Regions from separate parts of the Phyllobacterium zundukense genome, predicted to be linked through region 3. Evidence: riboswitches for the same ligand, from Rfam matches in the RefSeq annotation. Region 3 holds a riboswitch; each other region holds the start of a gene.
What was found. Region 3 has a riboswitch for cobalamin ahead of BLM14_RS13045 (ABC transporter ATP-binding protein). Riboswitches for the same ligand answer to the same signal wherever they lie in the genome.

Region 1 (3,348 bases), 1.6 Mb from region 3:
AATCCAAGCGCATGCTGCAGGAAGGCCGCGAGGATGACTCGCGCCAGAAGGCACTTGAGCGTGAGCGCGAGTGGATTTCCGCCAGCCCCAAGGCACGTCAGGCAAAGTCGAAGGCGCGTATCAAGGCCTATGACGCGCTTGTCGATGCTGCCAACAATCAGCGTCCGGGCGATGCCCAGATCCTTATTCCGGCGGGCGAGCGTCTCGGCCAGGTCGTGATCGAGGCGGAAAACCTCACCAAATCCTTTGGTGATCGTGTTCTCATCGAGAACCTCACCTTCAAATTGCCGCCCGGTGGCATTGTCGGCATTATCGGCCCCAACGGCGCCGGCAAGACCACCCTGTTCAAGATGATCACCGGTCAGGAAAAGCCGGATTCCGGCTCGATCCGCATCGGTGATACCGTGCATCTCGGCTATGTCGACCAGAGTCGCGATCATCTGAAGGCGGACAAGAACGTCTGGGAAGAAATCTCGGGCGGCAATGAAATCATCAAGCTCGGCAAGCACGAGATGAATTCGCGTGCCTATGTCTCGGCCTTCAACTTCAAGGGCGGCGACCAGCAGCAGAAGGTCGGCAATCTCTCCGGCGGTCAGCGTAACCGCGTGCATCTCGCCAAGATGTTGCAGGCCGGCGGCAATGTTCTGCTGCTCGACGAACCGACCAACGATCTCGACACCGAAACGCTGGCGGCGCTTGAGGATGCCTTGGAAAAATATGCAGGCTGCGCCGTGATCATCAGCCATGATCGCATGTTCCTCGATCGTCTGGCGACGCACATCCTTGCATTCGAGGGTGACAGCCATGTGGAATGGTTCGAAGGCAATTTCGAGGACTATGAGAACGACAAGATCCGCCGCCTCGGCCCGGACAGCGTCAATCCGAAGCGCCCGAGCTACAAGCCGTTGACGCGCTGATTTTATTGGGAGGGCGGCAACGCCCTCCCATCATCATTTTTGACGGACCCATCAGGCTTATTTGCTGGTTTTCACGGTCGATTTTTTTAAAGTACGGCGGATTTCATGGAGCGCGCAATGACTGATCTGTTTGCAACCAAAACCGAGATACTTCCTGCCTGCAAGATCAGCGGACGGGTAAGCGGGCTGTTCGCGGCCCTCGCAGGGGATTTTGTCACGACGCCGGCAAGTTCGCTCGAACTGACTTTCGACGGGATTGTTGGAGATTATCACGCTGGGCCGACCCGCAAGTCCGGCGGACGCGAGCCCTGGTATCCGCGCGGCACCGAAATGCGCAATGAACGACAGCTTTCCATTCTCGCATCGGACGAGCTTGAAGAAGTTGCTACGGGCATGGGATTGCCTGAACTCAAGCCGGAATGGATCGGCGGCAATATGGTCGTTGGCGGTGTCCCGTCGCTGTCGATGCTGCCGCCGCGCACGCTGCTGTTCTTCGAGGGCGGCGTGACGCTGAGGGTCGACGGCCAGAACGCACCTTGCAAAATAGCCGGGCGCTCCATCGGCGAACACGCCGAGACAGCGGACCACACCACCACGGCGCTGGATTTTGTACGGGTGTCGAGACGCCTGCGCGGGATCGTCGCCTGGGTTGAGAAACCAGGTATTATTCGCACCGGCGAAAAGGTTGATGTGCGTGTGCCCGAGCAATGGATTTATCAGCCTTGAGGCTTGCACCAGAGAATTTTCTGTGGCGAATAGATTGAAGGTCCGGTGCCTGCCGATTGATGAGATCGCGGGAGAATCGGGAAGCCGGTGAAAATCCGGCACGTGCCCAACGCTGTAAAGGGGATGGGCCGCGCAGATGCCACGGATGTGTCCGGAAGGCGCGCGGTTCAGATGAACCTCAGTCAGAAGACCGGCCGGACCTTATAGCTCAAACCGCGCGGACGGCGGGGAGGGTTTCAAGCGTTGTTGGGAGCAAACAATGCACGATGTTTCCTATGGTCCGGTCACTGCCGCTGGCTTTTCGGATAATGAGCGCGCCGCGGTCTACAAAGCCATCTACACCCGGCGCGATGTGCGCGACCAATTCCTGCCGCGCGCGATCCCTGGCGACGTATTGATGCGGCTGCTCAATGCCGCGCACCACGCGCCATCGGTCGGCTTCATGCAGCCGTGGAACTTCATCGTCATTCGTGATGAGGTTCGCAAGACCGAAGTGCACCGCGCTTTCACTCGCGCCAATGAGGAAGCGAAAGCGCTGTTCGCCGATGAACGGCAGGCGCTCTATGCTTCGCTGAAGCTCGAAGGCATCCTCAAGGCGCCGATCAATCTTTGCATCACCTGCGACCGGACGCGCGGCGGCAAGGTTGTGCTTGGCCGCACGCATAACCGGCAGATGGACGTCTACAGTACGGTTTGTGCTGTGCAGAACCTTTGGTTGGCGGCTCGTGCCGAAGGCATCGGTGTCGGCTGGGTCAGCATCTATCATGATCAGGATATGCGGCAGATCCTCGGTATTCCGGATCATGTGGAGATCGTCGCCTATCTGTGCATAGGCTACGTCGATCAGCTTTATGATACGCCGGAGCTTGAAAAGCGTGGCTGGCGCAACAGATTGCCGCTGCGCGACCTCATCTTCGAAGAAGGCTGGCAGGGCGATACCGATATCAGCTCGGGTCTTCCTCGTCCGGATCCAGCAAGCGGGTTGCGCGCCACTCTGTCAGCTTCCGATTGATCGCATCGAGCACAAAAAAACGGGCCGAATCCTTGTCATAGCCCTCGTCGCGCAAGGCGTCATAATCCGTGTGCTGGTGGCGGACATGGGCGACGGCAGCGAGCCAGACGGCGATGGGGGGTGGCAGGCTTCTCATGTGGGGTGCGCCTGCCGCTGCGCGGATCGGCTCCGAATCCGAATAGGGAACCGCCGGGAGAAGCAGCGTCAGCGCTTTGTTGATAGCGCGCTGGCGGTTCGTACCTGTGCTCATGCGGATTCCTTCAGACCGATTCTTCAACCTATTTCAGACACGGCAAAATTTGTCGTCAACAGCAAAAAGAAACTTGCCAAAACCTTGTTTCTCACATAAACATATCTTTATGTCTTTTGAGGATAAAACGATGGACAAGCGCGATCTCAACCTAGACCTGATGGTCGATACGCTGAAGGCAGCGGCCGAGCCAAGCCGCTTGCGCATCCTGGCGTTGCTGTCGCGCGGCGATCTGACAGTTTCCGACCTTACGTCCATTCTCGGCCAGTCGCAGCCGCGCGTATCGCGCCATCTCAAGCTGCTGTTCGAAGCAAGCCTTATCAACCGCTATCAGGAAGGCTCCTGGGCCTATTTCCGTCTGGCGGATTCCCTCATCGTCGGGGACATCGCGCGTTCGCTGCTGGATCGTCTCGATTGCTCCGATCCCTTGCTGGAGCGCGACC
Region 2 (3,348 bases), 1.4 Mb from region 3:
ATCGTCGTCTTACCCGAACCCAGAAAGCCGGTGATGACCGTTGCCGGAATCTTTTGATCAAGCATCTTGCGATCCTGCATGTTGTTATCCCTTCATTTTGAGCGGCAGTCCTGCTGCCACGAAATAGACTGTTGCCGCGGCGTTCGCCACGGCTTGGTGTAGGCGGCCCGCATGATCGCGAAACTCGCGCGCCATGCGGTTTTCCGGAACGATTCCCAGACCAACCTCATTCGATACGAACACCACGGTGCCCTTGAGACGCGGCAGCACCGCAACAAGCTCCGCCGTCTCCGCTTCTATGTCGCGCTCCGTCATCATCAGATTGGTGAGCCACAGAGTGAGACAATCGACGAGGATCGCTTTGTTGTCGGCGCATTCGTTTTGCAAAACGCCGACAAGGTCGAGCGGCTCTTCAATTGTCGTCCAGGACGGACCGCGTCGCGCTTTGTGCACCCCGATCCGCGCAGACATCTCGTCGTCCCAGGCTCTGCCAGTGGCGAGATAGACTGCATCCAGATCGGATGCCTCGATCAAGCCTTCGGCAAGAGACGACTTACCGGAACGCGCGCCGCCAAGGATAAAGGTGACCCCGCGTTCCAGTGTTTGCATCAGCCCTCGAGCTCCGATGCCGCATAGTGCTGAATAGCCCAGCCCAGCGCCGTTCCGAGCACAACCCAGAAGAACAGGTTCGTCGCCAGCGTTGACACGGCAAATTCCGAGGCGAGTGTCGGGGGGACGGCCGATGTCAGGTCTTCAGCTTCCGGTGCACCGTAAATATGCGGCGCAACGATGAGCACTACACCCAGGGCTTTTGCCCAGATCTCCTCGCGAAGGACGATGAGATAAACACCGGCCGCTGTGAGAACGACCGTAATGAGCCACCATGCTTGTCTTGTGGCGAGGTCAGCTGCGGGCATTGCCGGCAATTCCGGTGCAAGGCTGAATGAGGGTGCAAAATTGAAGATGAAGAAACCTGCGAGGCCCCAGTAAATCCCGTTCTGCAGCGTGATCTTACGGCCAAAGAAAAGCGCAGCGGCACCTGTAATAAGTGCAAAGCCTGCACCGGCCACTAGGTTGATCAGCAGCGTGTTGCCGAGCCGTCCAAATGGTAGCTCAGGTCCTGCCTCTTCGTCGTGAACATGCGGAGCGACCGCAGGTGCGCTTTCGGCTGTTGTCGTTGCAGTTGCCGCGGCAGCGTCGTGGCTATGCTCGGCCGCACCAGCGTTTTCATATTCCTCAGCGTGAAGAATGAGCGGAACATTCCGCACATACATAGCCGGTGTCAAAAGGATACCAGCAAACAAACCAGCTACGATCGTAGCCAGGAGATACTTTACCAACATGAGATCTGCTCCCAATCCCTAAAGCAAGATGCCGGGTACGCAAAAACGTCCCGGGCAAACAAACCGTATTTTTTCAATGCGTAAGCGCTGGTGGCTGAATCAGTTTATCCAGCCGGTGTCAGACTTAATGGCAAGGGAATCCGTATGAATGGCGGGTGTCATGCGCTGTGTCATGCAGCGTTTCGGAATGCGAAAGGCCAACGCCGTAAATGATGAATACACCAAGCATAAGAGAAAACACCGCCGTCGTCAGACGCGTAGCAAGCGGGAGAGAAATCGTAGTCGAAGTACGTGCAGCAGCCATAACAACCTCCGTGCAGGGCCAGAAGGGACAATCCCCTTCGGTTTTGGGCACTATTGCCCTATGACTGGCAGGTCTCCTGGCTCGCGGGTCGTAAGATCAATGCCGCCTTCCCGGTTTCCCAGTGGCTGCCATCGGCTTTCGCGTCTGGCGCTGACATTGACCCTCGCCGCTCTACAGTCGCGGGGTCGGCTGCGGTTAGGCCGCCCTGATGGGTACGGCCGTCACATTCCCTTTTGATCCCTTGGCCTTTGGCCGATACGGGAACCAATCATGGTTGAACGTTATTCATCAAGCGCCAGAAATGTCAAACGAATCTGCGACATCAATAACGCCTGCCGCGTCATCGCTGCGATTTCGGCCGCAGCAGCGCGTCAATATCGAGAACTTCAGCCAGTTGGCCGGCTATCGAATCGAGAGCGGCACCCACTCCGGCATGATAGTCAAACGCCTCAGCGGCGATTCCCATAGATCGTAACAATGCCGCTCTAAATTCATCCGCCCCGAACAGCCCATGCAGATAGGTACCAAAGACTTTGCCGTCCTTGGACGCAGCACCGTCTGCAATGCCATTGATGCGCGCCGTTGGCCGCTCGCAGTCGGGACCCGTCGTTCTGCCAAGATGTATTTCGTAGCCGTTCAACGGCAGATCGAATTGCAATGAATGCGCCTCGACATTGCGAACAGTCTTTTCCGGCTCCATCACCGTGTCGATATCGAGATGGCCGAGGCCCTCAACGTCGGTGACACTTCCTTCAATTCCATTGGGATCACGCACCGTCCGGCCCAGCATCTGGTAGCCGCCGCAAATGCCGATGATGTGGCCGCCACGCCGCCTGTGCATATCGAGATCCCGGTCCCATCCATTTTCCCGAAAGCGCAGCAGATCGCCAATCGTCGACTTTGAACCGGGTATGATCACCAGTCCCGCATCCACCGGCACTCTCTCGCCGCTGCGAACCATCACGACATCCACCTGCGGTTCCGCCATCAGCGGATCGAGATCGTCAAAATTGGCAATGCGATCCAGAACAGGGACTGCGATCTTCAGCGCCCGCCCCTCCCCTTTGACCAGCCGCTCCAGGACGACAGAGTCCTCCGCAGGCAACCGGGAGGCGTCCCTCAACCACGGAACAACACCGAACGACGGCCAGCCAGTAAACTGCGTTATCGATTTCAGCCCATCGTCGAAGAGCGAAACATCGCCGCGAAACTTGTTGATGATGTAGCCGATGATCATGTCGCGGTCTTCCGGCTGCAGGATCGCGTGCGTGCCAACGATCGACGCTATCACACCGCCCCGGTCGATATCGCCAACCAGGACCACCGGGACTTTTGCCCGCGTGGCAAAGCCCATATTGGCAATATCACCGGCACGCAGGTTGATTTCCGCTGGTGAGCCCGCACCCTCCACGATCACCAGATCGGCGCCATCGCAAACGACCTCCCACGACGCCATCACCGCGTCGAGCAGTTGCGCCTTGAATCTCTGGTAATCCCTGCCCTTGGCCTGCCCCCAGACCTTGCCCTGAACGATGATCTGACTGCCGGTCTCCGATTGCGGTTTCAAGAGCACCGGATTCATGTGCACCGAGGACGGCACACCGCAGGCACGCGCCTGCAGCCATTGCGCCCGGCCGATCTCGCCGCCGTCGTCGCTCACAGCAGCATTATTCGACATATTCTGCGGTTTGAAGGGACGCA
Region 3 (3,348 bases):
ACGCTGCCCTTATCTCCCCCTTGTGGGGGAGAAGGCGATTTCAACATCTTAGCGTCAGCTAAGTGTTAGAAATCGCAAGAGAGGGGATTTCGATGGTAGGCTTCAAATCCCCTCTCTTGAGTTTTCCAAGGATTTAGCGAAGAGGCTAAATCCAGGAAAACTCTTTCTCTCCCGCAAGGGGAGAGATAAGGCCCACCTTCGGCCCACAGGGGAGATAACCACTCAGAAAGCTTCCGGATGCATGGCCCTGGCGATTTTCTCGATCGCTTCGATATTGGCGGGGCCGGGGGTCAGCTCGGCATAGCGCAGCGCAACGAAGCGCTCATTCTTCACCGCGTCTGTTTCCTTCATGGCAGGATGTGATTTGAGGAAATCGAGCAGCTTCCGGTATCCCGCATCATCCTGGTAGTCGAGCAGAACCAAAAACTGCGGATTGCGGGCGGCGACGGTTTCCCATGAGGTGGTGCCCCAGCTCGTCTCCATGTCGGACATGATGTTGGTACCGCCAGCCTCGCCGATCAGCGCTGTCGGCATGGCGAACTTGCCGGCGGTGAACGGCTTGTCCTCGCCCGAATCGTAGAGGAACACGCGGGTGTCGCCGTTGTTGCCGATCCGCTTCTTGATATCGGCGAGCTGTGCCTTCCAGCCGGAAACCAGTTTCTCGGCTTCGGCATCCTTGCCGAAAATCTTGCCAAGCTTTGTCATGTCGCCGTAGAGCAGGTCCATCGAGGCGGCAGGGCGGTTCTTGTCGAGATGCACGCAGCTTTCGGTCAGGACCAGCGTCTTGATGCCATAGGGCGCCAGCGTATCGGGCGTGACATCGCCGCCCGGCTTCATGCCGTAATACCAGCCGGCGAAGAAGAAATCGGGGTTGGCCGCAACAAGATTTTCGACGGTCGCATATTTGGGGGCGAGCTCCGGAATGGAGCCTTGCTGCTGCTTGAATGCATCGTCCAGCTTGTACCAGCCGGTAATGCCGGTAACGCCGACGATCGACGGCTGAAGTCCGAGCGCAAATGCCATCTCGCTCATGTTGATGTCGTGAATGACGGCGCGTTTCGGTGCTGCTTCGAAGGTCAGCGGCTTGCCGCAGCTGTCGACGGTAACGGGAAAGGCCCAGGAGGGCGCGGACAGAAGCGCGAAGGCGAGGGCGAGAACAGCTTTTTTCATCAGATACTCCGTGAATGGGCAGATGCAGATTTTTCGGGTGTTTCGAACACCATCAGCTCGCGATCCTGCGAGGGATGGCGCAGGCGAAGGACGTCGAGGTCGAAGACGTCGCTGACGATGCGCGGCGTCAGGGTTTCGTCGGGGGTGCCCGCCGCCACCAGCTGCGCGCTGTGCATGACCGCGATATGGGTGGCGAAGGGCGCAACCAGCGGTAGATCGTGCAGGACCGCGATTGTCGTCACGTCCAGCCCGGCCACCAGGGACAGGAGTTCGCTGCGCGCCTTGGGATCGAGATGGTTGGTGGGCTCGTCGAGGAACAGCACGGCGGGCGCTTGCGCAATTGCCCGCGCCAGTTGCACGCGCTGACGCTCACCGCCCGAAAGCGATCCAATCGAACGGTGGGAAAACTGCGCAATCCCGGCGCGATGCAGCGCTTCCGCAACGATTTCGCGGTCCCTTGCCCTGGTAAAGGTGCCGATATGGGGAATGCGGCCGAGCGAGACATAGTCCTCGACCAGCAGCTGCAGGTCGGGCGTGTCAGTCTGGCCGACGAAGGCGAACTGCCGCGCACGTTCAAGCGGCGCCAGCCGGCTAATGCTGCTGCCGTTAACATATACGTCGCCTGATGTGGGCTGCAGAAGACCGGCAAGCATGCGTAGAAAGGTCGACTTGCCGGCACCGTTCGGCCCGATGATTGCAAGCCGGGAACCGCATTCCACTGTCAGGAATGCCGCGTCGACGAGAGTCTGGCCAGCGGTCCGATACGTCACAGCGTCGGCGTTGAGGACAACATGGCTCATGGACAGAATTCCCCGGAGATTGAAACGCAGCAGGATTCAACTGGCGCCTTGACCTCGTATCGTAACGTTATAACGTTTGTAAAGAGCTTCTGTTTGCCGGTGATCGAGAAATCAGTGGTTGGGATTGGCGGATGAGCGAGCGTTTGGATGTTCATGCCTGTCCACTTGTTAGGACAGGAATCAGGAACGCACGCGAAATATAGCCGCCTATTCGGCAGGCCCACATGTCAGGGCCCACATCCGCGGGAAACATCGCATCGCTCCCGGCACACCCCGTCCGGTTCGAATTTCAGTATTGATGGCAGGTCTCCTGGCTCGCGGATCTCAGCTTCGCCTTGCCTTCCCGGCTTATCACCAGTGGCATACTCAGGCGTCGCTCACTGCTTACAGTTGCGGGGGCAGCCGCGGTTTCGGTCCCTATTGGGTACGCCTCACCGTGTTCCCTTTTCATCTTCGGCGTTGTCTTGCCGAAGAAACCATCGAGGGCAATCATTAGAGGAAAAAGTGCTCAAAGCAACCAGTTTCGTTTGCCTCGGGGACGATTGGCCAAAGCAGATAATGCTTGGAAAAATGCTGGGAAATGCTATGTTTTGTCGTGGAGTGGGAGGCGGGCTTTCGCCCACCTCCCGTTTCCTGGTTTACTGAAAAAGGACCCGGATGGTGAGTGTCCAGCTCGTCCGGGTCTTTTTCAATTCCAGGGTGATGCGCAGTGGCAGGTACCACATGGCGTCACCTCCTGTCTCATGAGCAAGGCCACTGCCCTGGTCGGAGAGGCCCATCTTCTCCGATACACCGGCTGGCTCGGTGCCTTCTGCTTCACTCAGGAAACTTTTGAAAAGTGACGTTGTTTGCCACCCTCGGCAACGAATGCAGGGTTGCAATATTGTGAACAGCATGACGTTGCGGGTTGTGGGTCGACTGGCTGCTGCGCGCTTGTTAATGCGGCAAATTCGGGCGGTGCTAAAATAATTGGCAGAGGCACATTTAAAGACGTGAACTGCACAATAGAGTAGGCTACCTTTCCGCTTACCGCGCATTTCAGAAGAACAATTTGAGGCGACATGGCAATTCACGCTGCAGTCTATCACCTGACCCACTACAAATATGACCGTCCCATCATGCTGGGGCCGCAGGTCATCCGCCTTCAGCCCGCGCCGCATTCCCGCACGAAAGTGTTGAGCCACTCGCTGAAGGTCAGCCCGGCTAATCATTTCGTCAATCTGCAACAGGATCCCTACGGCAATTTCCTTGCCCGGTTTGTCTTTCCGGAACCTGTGACGGAGCTGAAGATCGAGGTCGATCTTGTCGCCGACATGACTGTCTACAATCCGTTTGACTTCTTCGTCGAACCAGTCGCCGAGACCTGGCCCTTCGCCTA
Region 4 (3,348 bases), on a different replicon from region 3:
TATTCTCGGCGCGCTGATCGGCGCTTCGCTCGCCGTTTCCGGCGCGGTCATGCAGGGCCTTTTCCGAAATCCCTTGGCTGATCCCGGCATCGTCGGCGTATCGGCTGGTGCCGGCCTTGGCGCCGTCAGCATGATCGTCCTCGGCGGTACTTTCCTTGCACCTCTAATCGCCCTGTTCGGTTTCTATGCCTTGCCGCTGGCTGCCTTCTTCGGCGCGCTCGCCTTCACGCTGATCCTTTATCGTGTTGCCACGCGGCGCGGGCAGACATCCATCGCCACCATGCTGCTTGCCGGCATCGCCCTTGGCGCCATGGCCGGTGCCTATATGGGCGTCCTCGTCTACATCGCCGATGACCGGCAGTTGCGTGACCTCACCTTCTGGGGGCTGGGCTCGCTAGCCGGCGCCAACTGGGTGAAAATTGCTGCCGCCGGTCCGTTCATCATACTGGCATTGCTGATCTCCCCCTTTCTCGCCCGCGGTCTCAACGGCCTTGCCTTGGGGGAGGCGGCAGCGAGCCATCTCGGCATTCCAGTCCAGCGCTTCAAACGCATCGCGATTTTGGTTGTCGCGGCGGCAACCGGTGCGTCCGTTGCCGTCAGCGGCGGCATCGGCTTCGTCGGCGTGGTCGTCCCGCATCTGCTGCGCCTGATGATCGGACCGGATCACCGCTACCTGCTTCCGGCCGCCGCCCTGCTCGGCGCAAGCCTGTTGCTGCTTGCCGACGCGGTCAGTCGCACCATTGTCGCTCCGTCGGAACTGCCCATCGGCATCGTGACCGCTGCTGTCGGCGCGCCCTTCTTCCTGTGGATATTGCTGCGCCGCCGCGGCATTCTGGATCTATGACAATGATCGAAGTTTCCGACGTTTCCGTTTTCCTCGGCAAGAAGCAGATCGTTGAAAATGCCAGCTTCAACACGGAAGCTGGGCAATTCACGGTGATCGTCGGTCCTAACGGCTCAGGCAAGACGACCCTGATGCGAGCCCTGTCCGGCGATTTGCCATTCACAGGGCGCATCGCCATCAACGGACATTCAATCGACCAGCTGAAGCTCTGGCAAATGGCGGCGATGCGCGCGATCCTGCCGCAATCCACGTCACTGTCCTTCCCGTTCACGGTACGGGAAATCGTCAAGCTCGGACTGACCAGCGGCCGCTCGGGAGCCGCGCGGCGTGAGGCGGAAGACCTGCCGGACGAAGCGCTGGCGCTGGTCGATCTCGCCGGGTTTGGCGGCCGTTTCTATCAGGAACTCTCCGGGGGCGAACAGCAGCGGGTGCAACTTGCCCGTATCCTCTGTCAGGTCTGGCAGCCCGTCCTTGACGGCCAGCCGCGTTTTCTCTTTCTCGACGAACCGGTCTCCAGCCTCGACATCAAGCACCAGCTGATCATCATGCAGATCGCCCGGGCCTTTGCGAAGCGAGGCGGCGGCGTCATCGCCATCCTGCACGACCTGAACCTCACTGCGATGTATGCCGATCGTGTCGTCGTCATGCATCGCGGGTGTACCGATTCTGTGGGAACACCTGCGGAAGTCTTGACCGATGAGCGCATCCTGCGCGTCTATGAATGCGCGCTTAAGGTCGGTGCCTTACCCGCCGCGCAGGTCCCGTTCATACTGCCGCAGTCAGCTGCGATATAAATTGTCAGGAGCGATTTTTCTACCTATTGACACAGCATTGTTATTTGATACTAAATATAGATGTTCCGGTTCTCTCGGTCGCAAGACTGGGAGCTAAGAGGGAAGTCGGTGAAGTGGGTCATTTCCACCAATCCCGGCGCTGCCCCCGCAACTGTAAACAGCGAGTTGCTGTCGCCTAAGGTCACTGGAGTGTTGCTTCGGGAAGGCCAGACAGCAGCGCCGACCTGTGAGCCAGGAGACCTGCCGAAACATGATGATCGTCCACGGGCGGGGTGTCCCGGTGTGTCGCTTGCAATGGTCGGCGCGCCAAGCTGACCATCCACATTGCAATGCGTGCGCTCGACCTTTGCCCCCAACATTTGGGGTAAACACATGTCTCTTGTCCTTGAAACTACTCGTACTGATGGCACTACGCCAGCTCGTGCCGGTGAAGCATTGCAGGCCACCGAGCCCGGTTATCGCGTCATCCGCCGCAACGGCTCGGTTACACCTTTCGATCCGCTCAAGATCACCGTCGCACTGACCAAGGCGTTTCTCGCCGTCGAAGGCAACGTCGCTGCCGGTTCGCGCCGCGTGCATGATGTGGTCGAAGCGCTCACCGCCGACATCGTCACTACGCTGAAGCGGCGCAGTGCGGAAGGCCGCCTGTTTCACATTGAGGGTATTCAGGATCAGGTCGAGCTCGCATTAATGCGCAGCGAAAACCACAAGGTGGCGCGAGCCTATGTGCTCTACCGCGAAGAGCGGGCGCAGGAACGTGCGAAGGCCGCCACTGGAATCGTTAGCGATGCTGGTCCGATGTTCACAGTCACACTGCTCGATGGCCGCCGGGAGCCGCTCGACGACGACCGCCTGTCGCGCATTATCGACGAAGCCTGCGAAGCGCTGGAGGGCGTGCAGGCCGCTCCTGTCCTCACCGAGACCCGCCGCAATCTCTATGATGGCATAACGCTGGAGGAACTCTCCCTCGCGCCAATCCTTGCGGCGCGTACACTGGTCGAGACCGAACCCAATTATGCTTTCGTCACCGCGCGTCTGCTGCTCGACAAGCTGCGTCGCGAGGCGCTGAGCTTTGTCTTCGGCCGGCCGGAACAGGCGACCCAGCATGAAATGACCAAGCGCTATGCAGGGTATTTTCCGGCCTATGTGAAGGCCGGCATCGAAGCCGAACTGCTGGATCCCGAACTCGCGCGCTTCGACCTGACCCGCATTTCCGCGGCCCTCAAGCCGGAGCGTGACCTGCAGTTCCAGTATCTCGGCCTTCAGACCCTCTATGACCGCTATCTGCTGCAGACGCGCGGCATACGTTTCGAATTGCCGCAAGCGTTCCTCATGCGCGTCGCCATGGGGCTTAGCCTGCGGGAAATCGACCGCGAAGCCCGCGCCATCGAGTTCTACGATCTCCTGTCCTCGTTCAACTTCATGGCTTCGACGCCGACCCTGTTCAATGCCGGCACCCAGCGCGCGCAGCTTTCCTCCTGCTTCCTGACCACTGTCGCCGATGACCTCGACGGAATCTTCAAGGCGGTGAGAGACAATGCACTGCTGGCCAAATATTCCGGCGGCCTCGGCAATGACTGGACGCCGGTGCGCGGACTTGGCGCCCATATCAAGGGGACGAACGGCGAAAGCCAGGGCGTGGTGCCGTTCCTGAAAGTCGCCAATGATACAGCGATAGCGGTCAATCAGGGCGGCAAGCGCAAGGGCGCG

Region 1: linked by a shared signal. The riboswitch ahead of bluB (5,6-dimethylbenzimidazole synthase) and the one ahead of BLM14_RS13045 (ABC transporter ATP-binding protein) in region 3 are both predicted to bind cobalamin.
Region 2: linked by a shared signal. The riboswitch ahead of BLM14_RS05575 (CbtB domain-containing protein) and the one ahead of BLM14_RS13045 (ABC transporter ATP-binding protein) in region 3 are both predicted to bind cobalamin.
Region 4: linked by a shared signal. The riboswitch ahead of BLM14_RS29545 (ribonucleoside-diphosphate reductase subunit alpha) and the one ahead of BLM14_RS13045 (ABC transporter ATP-binding protein) in region 3 are both predicted to bind cobalamin.

Annotation. Positions count from the first base shown of each region.
Region 1 is NZ_CP017940.1:975,630-978,977, forward strand. It holds gene ettA (energy-dependent translational throttle protein EttA) at 1-917, shown strand, start outside; gene BLM14_RS04725 (MOSC domain-containing protein) at 1,035-1,643, shown strand; cobalamin riboswitch at 1,670-1,856, shown strand; gene bluB (5,6-dimethylbenzimidazole synthase) at 1,903-2,655, shown strand; gene BLM14_RS04735 (DUF2293 domain-containing protein) at 2,588-2,905, opposite strand; gene BLM14_RS04740 (ArsR/SmtB family transcription factor) at 3,036-3,348, shown strand, end outside.
Region 2 is NZ_CP017940.1:1,156,412-1,159,759, reverse strand. It holds gene cobW (cobalamin biosynthesis protein CobW) at 1-65, opposite strand, end outside; gene cobU (bifunctional adenosylcobinamide kinase/adenosylcobinamide-phosphate guanylyltransferase) at 85-609, opposite strand; gene BLM14_RS05580 (CbtA family protein) at 609-1,343, opposite strand; gene BLM14_RS05575 (CbtB domain-containing protein) at 1,468-1,647, opposite strand; cobalamin riboswitch at 1,697-1,931, opposite strand; gene BLM14_RS05570 (cobyric acid synthase) at 1,988-3,348, opposite strand, start outside.
Region 3 is NZ_CP017940.1:2,594,554-2,597,901, reverse strand. It holds gene BLM14_RS13050 (ABC transporter substrate-binding protein) at 223-1,170, opposite strand; gene BLM14_RS13045 (ABC transporter ATP-binding protein) at 1,170-1,970, opposite strand; cobalamin riboswitch at 2,254-2,466, opposite strand; gene BLM14_RS31425 (hypothetical protein) at 2,609-2,749, opposite strand; gene BLM14_RS13040 (transglutaminase family protein) at 3,032-3,348, shown strand, end outside.
Region 4 is NZ_CP017944.1:232,419-235,766, forward strand. It holds gene BLM14_RS29535 (FecCD family ABC transporter permease) at 1-844, shown strand, start outside; gene BLM14_RS29540 (heme ABC transporter ATP-binding protein) at 847-1,638, shown strand; cobalamin riboswitch at 1,688-1,900, shown strand; gene BLM14_RS29545 (ribonucleoside-diphosphate reductase subunit alpha) at 2,011-3,348, shown strand, end outside.